3 regions of the Aneurinibacillus thermoaerophilus genome follow, and region 1 is predicted to be linked to each of the others. Evidence: riboswitches for the same ligand, from Rfam matches in the RefSeq annotation. Region 1 holds a riboswitch; each other region holds the start of a gene.
The links. Region 1 has a riboswitch for cyclic di-AMP ahead of K3F53_RS13960 (LysM peptidoglycan-binding domain-containing protein). Riboswitches for the same ligand answer to the same signal wherever they lie in the genome.
Positions count from the first base shown of each region.

Region 2: it holds a riboswitch for cyclic di-AMP, as region 1 does, so the genes downstream of both, K3F53_RS12640 (Na-translocating system protein MpsC family protein) here and K3F53_RS13960 (LysM peptidoglycan-binding domain-containing protein) in region 1, are expected to answer to the same signal.
Region 3: it holds a riboswitch for cyclic di-AMP, as region 1 does, so the genes downstream of both, K3F53_RS16350 (C40 family peptidase) here and K3F53_RS13960 (LysM peptidoglycan-binding domain-containing protein) in region 1, are expected to answer to the same signal.

Region 1 is NZ_CP080764.1:2,690,065-2,694,971, forward strand. It holds gene K3F53_RS13950 (cytochrome ubiquinol oxidase subunit I) at 1-529, opposite strand, end outside; gene K3F53_RS13955 (polysaccharide deacetylase family protein) at 681-1,394, shown strand; cyclic di-AMP (ydaO/yuaA leader) riboswitch at 1,454-1,603, shown strand; gene K3F53_RS13960 (LysM peptidoglycan-binding domain-containing protein) at 1,612-2,403, shown strand; partial or broken gene K3F53_RS13965 (sigma-70 family RNA polymerase sigma factor) at 2,463-2,756, opposite strand; partial or broken gene K3F53_RS19455 (DUF4351 domain-containing protein) at 2,956-3,051, shown strand; gene K3F53_RS13970 (AHH domain-containing protein) at 3,176-3,889, opposite strand; partial or broken gene K3F53_RS13975 (transposase) at 3,927-4,343, opposite strand; partial or broken gene K3F53_RS13980 (helix-turn-helix domain-containing protein) at 4,314-4,525, shown strand; gene K3F53_RS13985 (hypothetical protein) at 4,845-4,907, opposite strand, start outside.
Region 2 is NZ_CP080764.1:2,421,112-2,426,018, reverse strand. It holds gene kdpA (potassium-transporting ATPase subunit KdpA) at 1-529, opposite strand, end outside; gene K3F53_RS19935 (potassium-transporting ATPase subunit F) at 581-643, opposite strand; cyclic di-AMP (ydaO/yuaA leader) riboswitch at 1,162-1,307, opposite strand; cyclic di-AMP (ydaO/yuaA leader) riboswitch at 1,729-1,886, shown strand; gene K3F53_RS12640 (Na-translocating system protein MpsC family protein) at 2,006-2,386, shown strand; gene K3F53_RS12635 (sigma-54 interaction domain-containing protein) at 2,435-3,781, shown strand; gene pdhA (pyruvate dehydrogenase (acetyl-transferring) E1 component subunit alpha) at 4,144-4,907, shown strand, end outside.
Region 3 is NZ_CP080764.1:3,167,963-3,172,869, reverse strand. It holds gene K3F53_RS16360 (YitT family protein) at 268-897, shown strand; gene K3F53_RS16355 (hypothetical protein) at 1,147-1,338, shown strand; cyclic di-AMP (ydaO/yuaA leader) riboswitch at 1,551-1,689, shown strand; gene K3F53_RS16350 (C40 family peptidase) at 1,691-2,215, shown strand; gene K3F53_RS16345 (thermonuclease family protein) at 2,362-2,934, shown strand; gene K3F53_RS16340 (sporulation protein) at 3,083-4,042, shown strand; gene K3F53_RS16335 (thiol-disulfide oxidoreductase DCC family protein) at 4,103-4,513, opposite strand; gene K3F53_RS16330 (nitroreductase family protein) at 4,612-4,907, opposite strand, start outside.

The sequences.
Region 1 (4,907 bases):
AAAAACTCGGGTTAAAAAATCCAACCCACGGATCCACATCAATCACTTCGCCGTTTTCCATCCTAAAACCGGCGGGCGTTCCCTGAAATGCATGCACATTTGTAATCAGGATCGCGGATGCTGCCGCACCAATCACTACGAATATCATGCTTAGAATGCGCATAGACGCGGACAACCGATCGGCCGCATACACATAAATGGACATGAACAACGCTTCCAACAAAAAAGCGAAAATCTCAATCTGAAACGGAAGAGCAACAACCTTCCCAACGACTTCCATAAAACCAGGCCACAGCAAGGAAAGCTGAACACCCGCAATGGTGCCGGAAGGAATAGCCACCCCGAGAAGCACCGCAAATCCTTTCGTCCAGCGTTGTGCCATAATGCCATAGTCTTTGTCTTTTTTCCACTGGCGCAAAACTTCTGCTGTTAAAATCATCAGCGGAAGCCCCACGCCAAGCGTAGCAAAAATAATATGAAATCCCATTGTCGTCCCAAACAACGCCCGGGCTAGTTGCAAATCATCCACCGTTTTCTGCTCCTCTCATCTGGAATGCTTTCCACTTTAGTATTGTTTTCCTACACGATAAATATTCTGCATGCATTCCCACCCTTTGTAAGCATACCTATCCAAAAACGCGCAAACATTATACATACCATTACATAAAACGGTGAGAGACATGAAAATTGTGAAGCTTTTCGTTAGCTTAATCGCCACATTGTTATGCTGCTGGGCCACTGTGTTTCCAGCAGCGCCAGCAATCTCGAAATCGACTGCTTCCCCTATTTACCATGTTGACACGAAGCGGAAACTCATTGCCCTTACGTTCGACGATGGCCCCCATCCTGTCTATACGGCTAAGTTGCTAAACATTCTTGACAAATATCATGCCAAAGCGACGTTTTTTGTCGTGGGCCAGCGCGCGAAATGGTATCCCCGTGTGATCAGGGACATTAATCGCAGAGGTCATGAAATCGGCAACCATACGTTTACCCACCCGCGTATGAAGAACATAACTACGGCCCGTTTACGTGATGAAATCCGCAAAACCGATCAAGTCATTTACTCGCTAATCGGGAAACACCCGCGCTTCTTTCGTCCACCCGGAGGAGAAGTAACATATACTGTGCTTCTCAGTTCGACAAAACAAAAACATCCGGTCGTCATCTGGTCATACCACCAAGATACGCGCGATTGGGCACATCCGGGGATCGACTACATAGTTAACAAAGTAACAAGTGGAGCCAAACCGGGAGATATTATTCTGTTTCACGACTCCGGTATCGACCAGACGCAAACATTGCTTGCAGTGGAGAAAATCCTTCCTATTCTTTCTAAAAAAGGGTATAAATTCGTAACACTTTCCCATCTTTTACAAGAAAAAGAAAGATAAAACTTTAAGTACTTATAATTACCAGCGATCCTCTTTTGATTTTTGTGTTATGATGTCGGGGTACAAAAAAGCCGAAACTTCTTTAAATAAAGAAGTGCAGGGGATACTCTTTTGGGGTGAATTGCTTATCAAGATACATGGATAAGCATAGGGTAAACTCCTGAACCCGAACCCGGCAACTAACCTTGTAGGCTATCAGGAGAGGAGAGTTTTTTGTATGAAAAAAAGTTTATTTACCGGTTTACTTACATTAACTGCATGCGTAAGCGCCACCAATATAGCCGCCGGTGCAGAGTACAAAGTAAAAAGAAATGATACGCTGTGGAACATTGAAAAGGCTCATCATCTACCTTTCACTTCGCTTCAGGCTGTCAACCCATCCGTTGATCCATTAAACTTGCAAATCGGTTCTACGATCCAATTACCGGACACCTATACAGCCATGGAAGGAGAAACTTTCTGGACCATCGCGAAGAAGCTAAACGTTCCTGTCCAAAAGCTGCAAGCCGCGAATCCAAACGTAGACCCGCAAAATATTCAAGGCGGCACCGTACTTGTGTTGCCAGAAAAGAAACAAGACGATAAAAAGGCACCAAAAAAGAAAGCGAACAAACCAGCGACCGCAATTGCAGCCAACAAAACTTCCGACAGTCCGTCGGTGAAAACGGCCTCTGGTAAAAAGTTTACCTATAAGCGCGTCATTTTTTCAAAAGCAACGGCTTATTCCGCTGCACCTGAAGAAAACGGCGGGTGGGAAGGTGTGGACTACTTCGGCAATAAGCTGAAGGTCGGTACCATCGCGGTCGATCCAGATGTGATTCCGCTTGGAAGCAAAGTGTACATTACAGGCTATTCCTTCCAGGGGCTTCCGAAAGGCGGTATGATCGCACACGCCACCGATATTGGCGGAGCTATTCAAAACAACCGCGTGGATATTTTCGTGCCAGGCTCACCAGAACATGTAAGTAAGTTTGGCGTTCAAAATATAAAAGTTTATGTTTTAAAATAAGAAACAAACCGCCGAAAAATGGGAAAAAATTTTTCGGCGGTTTGTTTTTATATGTTCGATTAATTTTTCACTGCATTCTCGTTTTTGCGGTAAAATTCATGAAACAACTTCAATAAAGCCCTCTTCTCAATCCGCGATACATATGAACGTGAAATGCCAAGCTCACGCGCGATCTCCCGCTGTGTCCGTTCCTCTTCGTTATCCAGCCCGAAGCGGCCAATAATAACTTCTTTTTCCCTATCATCGAGGATATGAATGTGCTGATAAATTTTGTTTTTTTCAATCTTTAGCTGTACCTTATCTTCGACTTCGTTCGCTTCTGTGCCAAGAATATCGATAAGGGATATTTCATTTAACCAAATATGTTGTATGTGTTGTGCGATCAGATCCATATTCGTGTGTGCATTCCCCGACGAAAAATACTGGTGAACCCAACCTTTATCCGGTTCAGATGGATTCAATCTTTTTTATCCAGAATTATCCAAAAAATAAAATACGGAACCCCCTTTAAATACAACTTTATACGTTACAGACTTATCATTATCAATAAAAGTCGAACTGAAACAAAAAAACTGGCGTGACTATATTCAGCAGGACAATCCTATCGCGGCTGCACTGCTAAGCAAAATAAGGTACACTTCCAAAGAATGAGTAGAAGCCAAAAAAAGAATTTCTTCGCATGCTGGTGCAGACCCGGCTTGTATGACACTGTGATATGCTCCCCTTTAAGATGCAGAACTCCCAGTCAAAACGTTTAGTCCGGTATCCACCTCTAAACTACCTTTACTTCTTGAAAGTCGCACCCAATAATCCCATTCTTCTCTATTTCTTCCCTAAACTTTTCTGACACAAATACTGGTATCTCATCCCCTTTTAGTTTAATTATATGATTCCCAGCTACATTCTCTTTAGTCAACGCATATTTTTGTACCGAATATATTTTTTCTCCATCTAGTTCAAAAACACTATCCTTTGAATGTTCAAGACAAAGCGCGTCTACCACATTTATAATATTTGCCACAAAATAACCTTCCAGCGGCTCGTTCGTACACTTGTCTATGATTCTAACAGGGAAATACTGAATATTACCCTTTTCTAAACTGTCTAAAACCCTCTTCAATTTAGACGAAACGACAAACCACCCTAAATTATTCGCTAGGTAGTCTGTTTGCCGTTCCCCCTCGTTCGGGTCATAATAAAAAGTGATTCTTTCGTTCCAACTTTTGAAGAGTTTTCCCTCTTTAAGCTGGTATTGCTCTATCCCATAAGTTTCTTCACAATAACACATAATATCGTCATCCGGATGCCTATCTTGATGCGGAAGCAATTCTTTATTCCAAGCCTCATCCAAATCTAAGCCATACTTTTTCGTAATCGCTTCTATTTGCGGTGTATACTTCTTACTTTTATTAGTTGCATAATGATGTACTTGTTCAGGTTTAGCTTTTGGCGTCCCCTTAGGAAAGTCTAATAAACATGACTTTATAAAAAGAGGGGCAGTTCAGTAACTACCACTCATTATATCAACTTACTTTGCTGTTAGGTATGTCAGGCATGATATAAGCGGTTTTATTCTCCATCATGCCATAGATAATATTGACAAGTCTTCTCATAATGCAAATAAGCGCTTGTTGTTTGGTTTTACCTTCTGCTAGCTTTTTCTGATAATACTCGTAAAACACAGGATTTCGAGGAGTTTTACTACCTTTACAAATATGTATTTGTTGAACAGCCAAGTTATAAAAGATAGTGTATAATTCCCTGTTTCCTTTTTTGCTTTTCTGAATAGTTTCCTTGCCGCCCGAACCCATTCGGACAGGGGCTATTCCTGCGTATCTTGCAAGTTTATCGGAATTAGTGAAACGATGAATATCCCCGATTTCTGCAATGAAAGCGGATGCTGTCACCGTATCAATGCCTGGCATCGTTTCAAGCTGAAAGAAATCCTGAAAGAACGTGGCATTTCTCAACGTGAATTGGCCCGGCTCACAGGGCTGCGCCCAAGCACAGCACCATCAGCCATCTTTGTTCGGACAACGTAGACAGAGTTTATCTCTCCACATTGGAAAAAGTATGCAAAGTGCTAGACATCGACATCCAGGAGTTAATCGAGTTGGAGTAATCCTCTCGCTATAGTCATTGTTTCTATGTACGTAAAAGTTGCGAAATATTTCAAAAGGCAGGGAGAAAGCAAAGGTAGGGTTTTGGAGAATAAAATTGGTAGTATCTGATAATTTCAAGGTGATTTCTAGCAGATGACAATACATCAAATAGGCCATACTTTTTAAATTGAATGTACGTCTGAAAAATATAAATAAAAATTATACAGATAATACATTGTTTACATACTTTTTCAATAATAAAGAGTAATTTATTCGGTACTGGGTCTACTAAAAAATATAGGTCACGAGTATGAAATATCCTCGTGACCTATTATTAGTTTAGATACATAAATCAATCATAAAGTTAGGTGTAACTTTAACTTCGATTACTAGCTCTTCACT
Region 2 (4,907 bases), 270 kb from region 1:
CACGGGTTATTAGACGGACAAGGTCAACATAGAAGTTACCCAGTTCATTTTTATTGCCAGATATACCGCGAATAAAAGCGATAGCTACTGCAAATCCTGTTGCGCTAGATGTGAACATCGGAAATGTGATGGCCAGCATTTGGGAGAGATAGGACAGTCCGCTTTCTCCGCTGTAGGCCTGCCAGTTGGTATTCGTAATAAAAGATGCTGCTGTATTAAAAGCCAGTGCGCTTGGCATATTATCAATACCATCCGGATTGAACGGCAGATATTTTTGGAGACGTAGTACAGCGTATATGAGTATCATCATAACGAAGTTAGAGAATAGCACAGCGGTCACATACTGTTTCGAGTCCATGGATTGTTCTTCATGCACACCCATTATCCGATAAAATAAACGTTCAACCGGCCCAAATACACGATCCAGTCTGGTTTTTTCATAGCTAAATACGTTAACCAGATAGCTTCCTACCGGTTTGATTAATAGTAATGCAATCAATAGAGTGACAGCTACTTGTATAATTCCTATACTCATTTTCGTTCCTCCTCGTCATCGACATTGGTAGCATTAGAGGTAGCATTAGAATTTTTCGGGTCTCATAAGGACGAAAATTAAATAAACAATAGCAAGGAATGCAATCATGCTAAGTGCAACCATCGATCAATCACCTCCTTATGCTCGATCGCAAAACCAGGCAAATCCCCAAAAAATCAGGAATGATACTACAAATAGAGCGATAGTGATGACATCATGAAACATTCCTCCATCCTCCTTTTTTGGATATCGCGTAGTTTTTTCTAAAAAAAAAAATAGACCGATGCATACCTCTTCTCCGTTTGAAACGCATGATGAAAGAAAACCGGGTGTAATAGACGCCAGTACACCAGAACTTTTTCATTCCATTAGAGGCAACGGATAAAAAAGTTCCCATGTAAGTCCGGTTTATCATGCGATTCACTGCTGGAGAAAAAGCACGATCGGTCTACCTAATGCCTGCCCATCCCTTCTGGTTGGACTTGCATTCTGTCTCCCTGTTCTTTTTCTTGAAACAGTGTTATTTGATTTTTTCAAAAATAAAAAGACCTGCAAAATATAAGAGCGGCTCATTTTACTGGCGGTAAAGCACAATAAAAAAAGACTGCTCAAATAGGCGGTCTCAAGACCTCCTTCGCTTTAGCCGACGAAGTTAGCTGACGGGTAGGATGGCGAAAGAGCGATTCTCATCCCTCCTTACAAAAGTAAGGATTAACCCCAAATACGTGGGTCCTCCGCTTCCGGATGCTCCGGAATTAGGCCGAATTTGCAATTGTTTTATGTGAATCATTATAAGAGGACTGAAACAAAAAACAAAACCCAAAATTTAAACAAAAAATAGCTAAATTACGTTTTGTTAAAATAATAAAATGATAAAATCATTTATATTCTTACTATATCTCCTTATTTTTTACGATTTCTTCGTATTATCTGTTTTTTTTATGTTGAAGCAGGGCCATGCAAGAAAAATATTTTTATTTTATGCAGTGGAGCAAACAAAAGAAAAAGAGTAAAAAAAAGAGAATATAGAAGAAAAGTAAAAGTTTTTTTGAAAAAAATTTAGATTTTCTTCGCTTTATAAATGCTAATCCTTCTTTACAAAAAGTGAACAGCACACATAATATAAATCCATCCCATTGATGTATTTTGAAATGATGGCAATCGAAGTGCTGATAAAAAGTAAATATTCACATCCAACCTGATCGCTGAGTCCCAAATAGGGAACGGGGGAACCAACCGCGGTATTCAAAATTATAAGCCGCACGGGGTGAATCTTGAATAGCAAATTCAAGTAGGGCGACTCTCACGCCCGAATCCGTCAGCTAACCTCGTAAGCGTGTCGAGAGGAGGAACGTTGTCTTGCTATCGTGACAGCTTTGTTTGTAGTGCGAAAAACCGGAAGAAGACATCCTCTTCTTTCGGTTTTTTTTATGAAGAAAAACAGGTAGAAAAAAAAGGGGGGACGTTGTTATGGGACAATCATCAAAAAACAGGATGGAAGCAACGATCAGTGAAGCGTATATCAAATTTTTACGGGAGATTCTCGGCAGAGGACCAAGAGAAACGAAGACATATATTATTAAAGATATGGTGATTGTACGTTTAAAAGAGGTGCTGACCCAGGAAGAAAAGACGCTGGTGAAAATTGAGCGAGGGAAGCCGCTGGTTAAGGAGATGCGGCGTATTTTGCGTGAGTCACACAGCGTGGAAACGGAGGAGATGATTTCACGTATTACCGGTTGTCAGGTGATTTCAAGCCACAGTGATATAAGTACTAAACTTGGGGAGCAGGTGGAATTGTTTATTTTAGATTGTGATTTAGAGAAAATTCTAAAAGTAGATGTAAAATAAAAATTTTGAGACATTTTGCACCGAGAATAAAACAGGAAGGTGATCGCTTTGAACGTAAAAAATTTTATTGATGAGGGCGGCGCTATTATGAACCTCTTCCATGAAGGGGTCGTTATCGTTGATCAGCGGGGAACAGTTTTATATGTAAATGAAGCATGCTCGCGAATCACAGGAATCCCAAAACAGGAGCTCATTGGGCAATATGTAAAAGATGTCGTTTCTGATACAAATATTTTAAAAGTCTTACAGTCTGGTTACCCGGCGCTGGATATTCCAGCGCGTGCAGGAGACAGCGTCGTTATTTCAAATATTGTGCCTATCTATGACGAAACGCAACAGCTTCTGGGAGCTGTATCGATCTTCCGCGATCTAACCGAAATATTGCGGCTGAATCACAGATTGTCAGAAGCGGAAAATACGATAAAAGATCTCCAGCAAAAGTTATCGCTTGCCGATTTAGCTGACGGGAATGATATGCTGATCGGAAATAGTCCTGCCATGAAAAAAATTGTGGAAATTTCTTTAAAAGCAGCGCGGGTTGACTCCACGATCATGATTGAAGGGGAAAGCGGAACCGGAAAAGAAATGCTGGCCCGTTTTATTCATAACCATAGCGAGAGAGCGAAACAGCCATTCGTTGCTGTAAATTGTGCTTCCATTCCGGAAACTTTGTTGGAAAGTGAATTATTTGGCTATGAAGAGGGCGCTTTTTCCGGTGCAAGGCGGGGAGGAAAACAGGGAATGTTTGAACTCGCGGATGGGGGGACATTGTTTCTGGATGAATTGGAGGATTTAACTCCATCTGTTCAGGCCAAGCTTCTTCGGGTGCTTCAATTTAAGGAATTAATTAGAGTAGGCGGAACGAAAACGAAAAAAGTAGATGTACGTATTATAGGAGCCAGCAATCAAAGCCTGGAAAAACTGGTCAAGGAAAAGAAATTTCGTGAGGATCTTTATTATCGTCTGAATGTCGTACGGGTAGAAATTCCTGCTTTGCGCGAAAGGAAAGAGGATATTCCGTTGTTTGTTCATCATATTTTAAAGAAGATGAGACATAAGTTGAACAAAACGGTTAAAAAGGTACATCCAGATGTTATCCGGCATTTGCTTGCTTACCCGTTTCCCGGGAATGTCCGCGAGCTGGAAAATATTCTGGAACTCGCCATTATTATGGATGACAATCAAGTCCTCGATTTGGCTGATTTGCCAGAGCATATTGCTTCCGCGTCATCCGATTCTTCCCCAACCATTCAACTCCCTACTTTGAGAGAAATGGAAATGTCTTTAATAAAAGAGGCAGTAAGCAAATGCAAAAACAAAGCGGAAGCTGCCCAAATGTTAGGAATATCACGGGCTACTTTATACAGAAAAATGGAAGCATATGGTATCTCATGATAAATTTATGTATCATTTTTAAACAAAAATAAGAGATGCTCACTTTGTTTTCTCATTTTGATACATAAAGAAAAACAAAATGTATCATTATTTTACATTTAATCTGATATGAAATCTGAAAATATTGAAAACATAACCTCTTCTTCTTGGTATACTTCTTGCTAATTAAAGAAAGTATCATGACTTCTTCTCTACTCTTGAACGATAATAGGATGTCAATGTATCCAATGGAATGTATACAGTTGTCATCACATTTTATGAAGGGAGAGGTAAAAATGTCGGTAAGCATAAATGGATTACCGGAGCAGGCTGGCAAATTGAAAGCGAATACACCGGTACCGGGCGAGGAAAATACGGCGGAGATGTACCAGGTTTTAACTCCTGAAGGGGAGCTTCGCGAAAGTATCGAAGGAAAAATTGATGAAGCGCTTATGCTTAGGATGTATAAGAATATGCTGCGTGTTAGAATGTTTGACCGGAAGTCCATCATCTTACAAAGACAAGGTAGGATGGGAACCTATGCGCCTTTTGAAGGTCAGGAAGCATCTCAGGTAGGAAGTGCGATGGCTTTATCGCCTCACGATTGGTTGTTTCCGACATATCGCGATCACGCGGCAGCGATTACCCATGGCCAGATGATGTTTCGCGTCTTCTTATATTGGATGGGGCATATGGAAGGTTCCATAAGTCCGGAAGGGAAAAAGATTATGCCTCCATGTGTTCCGATCGCTACACAAACGGTACACGCTGTTGGCACGGCTTGGGCCAGCAAGCTGAAAGGCGAACAGAGTGTAAGCATCGCTTATTTGGGGGATGGTGCGACTTCAGAGGGGGACTTCCACGAATCGCTTAACTTTGCCGGCGTATACAAGGTTCCCGTTATTTTCTTCTGTCAAAACAACGGGTATGCGATCAGTGTTCCCTTTGAAAAACAGTCGGCTTCGAAAACGATTGCCCAACGCGCGGATGCCTATGATATGAAAGGCGTGCGCATAGACGGCAACGATATTTTCGCGGTTTGGCTTACTGTAAAGAAAGCGGTTGAAAGGGGAATAAAAGGCGAAGGCCCGACATTAATTGAAGCGATTACCTTCCGCTACGGAGCGCATACTACGGCGGATGATCC
Region 3 (4,907 bases), 480 kb from region 1:
GTTATTTTTATTAGCCATGATTTGTATAAATATGATATAATCAAATTATCAAAATAAATTTATAAAGAAAGGGTTCGAAACCATGTTGCCTGCCAGGCAGATATGGAAGCGGTTTGATCTCTCATATATTTAGCGCCGTAGTCAGGTTGTTATGAACATAGGTCAAAACAACTAACTACGGATGGGAGATTATGCGAACAAAACAATCGTATAGAACCTCTGCCGTAGTTAGTTGTTATTACACTACTACGGAAAGAGGCTTCTTATATGAGGAAACAAAGTATTCGCTCGGTTTTGATGATTTTGTTAGGAACGTTTATTTTGGCTTTTGGCTATTACCACATTAATTTCCAAAACAATTTATTAGAAGGTGGTTTTGTCGGTCTTTCTCTTCTGCTTAAGTACGTATTTGACTTTTCACCTGCAATCACAATACTTCTATTTGATCTCCCGTTTTTCATCCTGATTCTTTTCAAAAAAAGTCCGCAGTTTATCTTAAAGACGGCTTTAGGCACGTTTGCTTTTTCCTTATTTTATGAGTTGTGCGAATTGTATTCACCGTTGATTTTTGATTTTAGCCATATGATGGTGCTGGCTTCCGTTCTTTCGGGGATTATCACCGGTTATGGTGCCGGACTTGTCCTGCGCTATGGCGGAACAACGGGTGGAGAGGATTTGCTCTGTCTTTTTATCAGTAAAGGTACCGGTATATCGATAGGAACCGTGTTTCTCATTTTAGACTTAATCGTATTAGGTTTATCTTCATTCTTTTTGCCTTTAGATAAACTTTTTTATACGATTCTGGCGGTTATTGTTGCCGGAAAAGTGATTACCTGGACTGTGCATTTTGGGGAAGAAAAAGAGGGAGAGCAGCAATTGTCTGAGCAGATGATTTGAATGGATAATTTGGTTAGCGAAAAACCCCTGTGCAGGGGTTTTTCGTATGGCTGACATTTAGCAGTAAGATATACACAATAGGGTTGTTCCTACTGTTTTAGACTGGATAACCTTCTTTTGTTTTTGCCATGATATACTTGATGCTTCTTTCTTTTTGTCTTTTCAGGAACTTATGTTACTCTTATCTTAATGAATATGCGGAGCTTCTCAGGATGAAGTGGTTGAACATATAAAGGAGGCTTCATTTTTATGTGGGCGTTAATGGAACTTATAGGGTTTGCGGGACTCATTTTATTTGGGACGTTAGCAATTGTTTCCGTTATGCGAAACAGAGATCCGAAAAACTACATGAAATTAGCCAGTATTTTTTTTGTTATTCTTATTATTGCAATTATACTGGATAGGCAGTTAGAAACACCATTACAGACTCTCCTTCTGTAGTCACTCAACATAAAATCAAATAAAGAAAGCGAACAGACGGCTCAGAATCGGGCCGTCTATTTGTTTTTTTATTGGTTTGAGTTCGCCTATTGAAAGGCTTATCTGACCGTCTATATATGATGTAAGTATATGAAATTAATTACAAAAAGAGGCTTCATATCCACATTTATTATAATGAAATCGTATTCTATGTACGTTATGGTATACATGAAACAAAACATATGCCTAATCCAATTTTGATACACGTTGGAACGGGGGAACCAATGATTTGGGGTGAAACCGCGCATGCGCGGTCGGGCGTCTTTCGACCGAACCCGTCAGCTAACCTCGTCGGCAGATAAGAGAGGGAATCATGAAAAAAAATTTCAAAGCAGTAACAGCAAGTCTATTAACAGCAGGAATTTTGCTTGGGGGAATGGCTGCACCCATGCAGGCAGAAGCTGCAGATATTTCTGCAAAATACGGAAGTACTTTGAATATCAGTAACGAAAGTCGTGTGATTGACAATATTATCAATACTGGCAAAGGCCTGATTGGCAAAGCAAAGTACAGACATGCCTATGTGCCTGGAAAATATATGGATTGTTCCGGTTTTATTTATTATATATTCAAAAAGAACGGAATTAACATAAATACGCTGGATGATGACAAACAGGTAAAGCTTGGCTCATACGTTCCAAAAAACCAGCTAAAAAAAGGAGATTTAGTATTTTTTAGCACTAAGAAAAACAAATGGGATATTACTCATGTTGGTATATATATCGGGAGTGGAAAAATTCTGCATATGGCCAACACGAAATATAATGTTACGATCAGCAGTTTGAACAGTTCTTGGTATAAAAAGTATTATGTAACTGCCCGTCGTGTTGTAAAATAGAAAATATGACTAAGATAAAAACCAGTCTATGTCGATAGGCTGGTTTTTATCTTGATGATTAGGAAAAACTTGCGAAGCATTTGTCCGCGAGTTTTTTCTATCTGGAAAACATATCTAGAACAAAAATGAAGTGGAGTGGATGAGACATGGGAAGAAAGGCGAGCTTGTCTATCATATGGTTTATTTGCGTATGGATACTTGCTGCCTGTAGCACAGGTTCCCAGGACAGTTTTCAAGAAACAAAGGCAGTCGTAAATGTTAACGAGCAGCAACTGCAGAAGGCAAAAGTGGTTAGAGTCGTGGATGGGGACACATTTGTGGTAAATGTGAAGGGAAAAGAACGGAAGATACGGTTGATTCTTGTTGATACGCCGGAATCGAAAGCACCAAACCGGCCGAAAGGATATCTCGGAGAAGAAGCAAAGCAATATACGACGAGGCGTCTAGAAGGCAAGGAAGTTTGGCTTGAAAAAGATGTCCAGTCCACGGATCGGTACGGACGGTGGCTGCGTTATGTATATCTTGATGTGAAAGACGGTAAAGGGGAATTTTTCAATGGTACGCTTGTTAGAAGTGGTCTGGCGCGCCTGGCGACGTTTCCGCCGAATGTAAAATACGTCGACCAGATCCGCGAATGGCAAACGGAAGCGCGGGAAGCGGAGCGCGGCGTATGGAAGAACATTAAGGAAGCATTTCCGGATCGCAAAGTGGAAAAATAGCTGAAACTTTTATAATGTTGCCACGTATAGCATACACGGATAGAAGAATAAGGTTATGCTGTATAACGGATAACAATTATAGCCAGGTATTTTTTGCATAAAATCTCAGGATAGTTAGAATCATTCGGTAAGGAAGGGAGTCGTTGAGATGTTCAAAAAGATGATGGCGAAGCTGGGATTCGGGTCGGCCAGAGTAGATCTGGTACTTCGCAATAGCGAGTTTATACTTGGCGATACAGTCGAAGGAGAGCTTGTGATTCAGGGTGGTGCCGTCGAACAATACATAAAAAAAATCGACGTTCAGTTTATGATGGCCATTCGCACGAAGCAAAACGAATACAGGCAGGCTATCGCTACCATTCCGTTTGCCTGCAATTTTAATATTGGGGCGGAAGAAAGAAAGGTGTTTCCGTTTCGGTATGAATTGCCGAAAGATCTGCTGATTTCAAGCCATACGGTAGCATATTATTTTGTGACCAATCTCGATATTGCAGCGGGGGTAGACAATCAGGACCGCGACTACATTCGCGTTAATCCGCCGCAGCGCTTCCAAAACATTATTGCTGCTTTTGAGCAGTTAGGCTTTCGCGAAAAACATGATTCCCGCAAGTTCAACGGCTACGCACAGGAGTTTGAGTTTTTCCCGACCACATTTTTGCGGGACAGGGTAAAAGAAGTAGAGTTTATCGCTGCTATCGAAGAGGAGCAAATCCGCCTGTTGCTTGAATTGGATCTGCCTTCCTTTGGACATGAGGTGGAAATCAAACACGAAGTTGCGCTTTCCAACGAGCTGCTTGCTGATCCTGCAAGTGTGGCAGACTATTTGCGCGGTGTGATGGAAGAAATGGTAGACAATCCGCACGCGTATCTCCATCAACGCTCAATGATGGAACATGACCATCATCACCACCGTCATGGTGGCTTTGCCGGGGCGATGGGCGGCTTTGCTGCCGGTTTGCTTGGCGGTATGATTTTGTCTGAGATTATGGATGAAGTGATGGACGGTGTAGGAGGGGGAGACGCAATCGAAAGCGCGTTTGACGGCGGGGACGACGGAGGCGGTTTCGGTGACTTCTTCGGTGATATGTTTGACGGTGGAGACGAATAATCATACATGGAAAACGGAAGCCCCGGAACAAATTCGGGGCTTCTTCTCATGCTTTAACTTTTATTTCAGAAAGCGCTCGCCTATGTCCGGGGGCGGTAGCATACATGTTTCTAGCTTTCCAAACCAGCGATAGCGATTGCGAGCAACCCAATTATATATTATATCTCGAAGCGGACGGGGAACCATGATGAATACATACAACAGGGACCAAATTCCGCCTAGTTTACGTGCCACACGGAGCGCTGCGGATGATTTGGTATATGCTTTGCCATTGTCTAGCAGTATGACACTGTTGAGTGTATCGCTAGGCAGACCGTATTGTTGCAGTAAGCGCTGGCCTGTATTCGATTGTAAGGAAGCGAAACGAAAGTTTCTCTGCGGATCGCGTGGAATGATAAACTTTACCGCCTGATTGCAGAGATTGCATACTCCGTCAAAAAGCAGAATGGTATTATGGGAAGAAACGCCCATGAGAAAAAGCCTCCTGTTTTATTGTATAGAGCAAGGGCGAACACTAAAAACAGAAAAACGACAGGAAGCCGCGAAGCGGCTTTTCTGCCGTTGCTTGTTCATATAATATGTAAAATCTCTTCCACTGGTTTGCGCGGCAATTTCGCCGGAGTTTCGGCCGGATATCCAAGCGCGATAACCATGTTAATTTGTTTTTCTGACCCGATTTGTAAATAGTCACGCAACCGCTCTTGAGCTAGCAATACAGGGCCTGTCATTGGGCAAGTTGCCATTCCCATCGCGTGAGCGGCAAGCATGAGATTCTGCGCCGCAAGGCAACTGCTTTTAATTCCTTCTTCTTCCCATACGGAGGATGAGATCATTCCAAGCGGCTCAAAAATTTTGTCTCGGAACT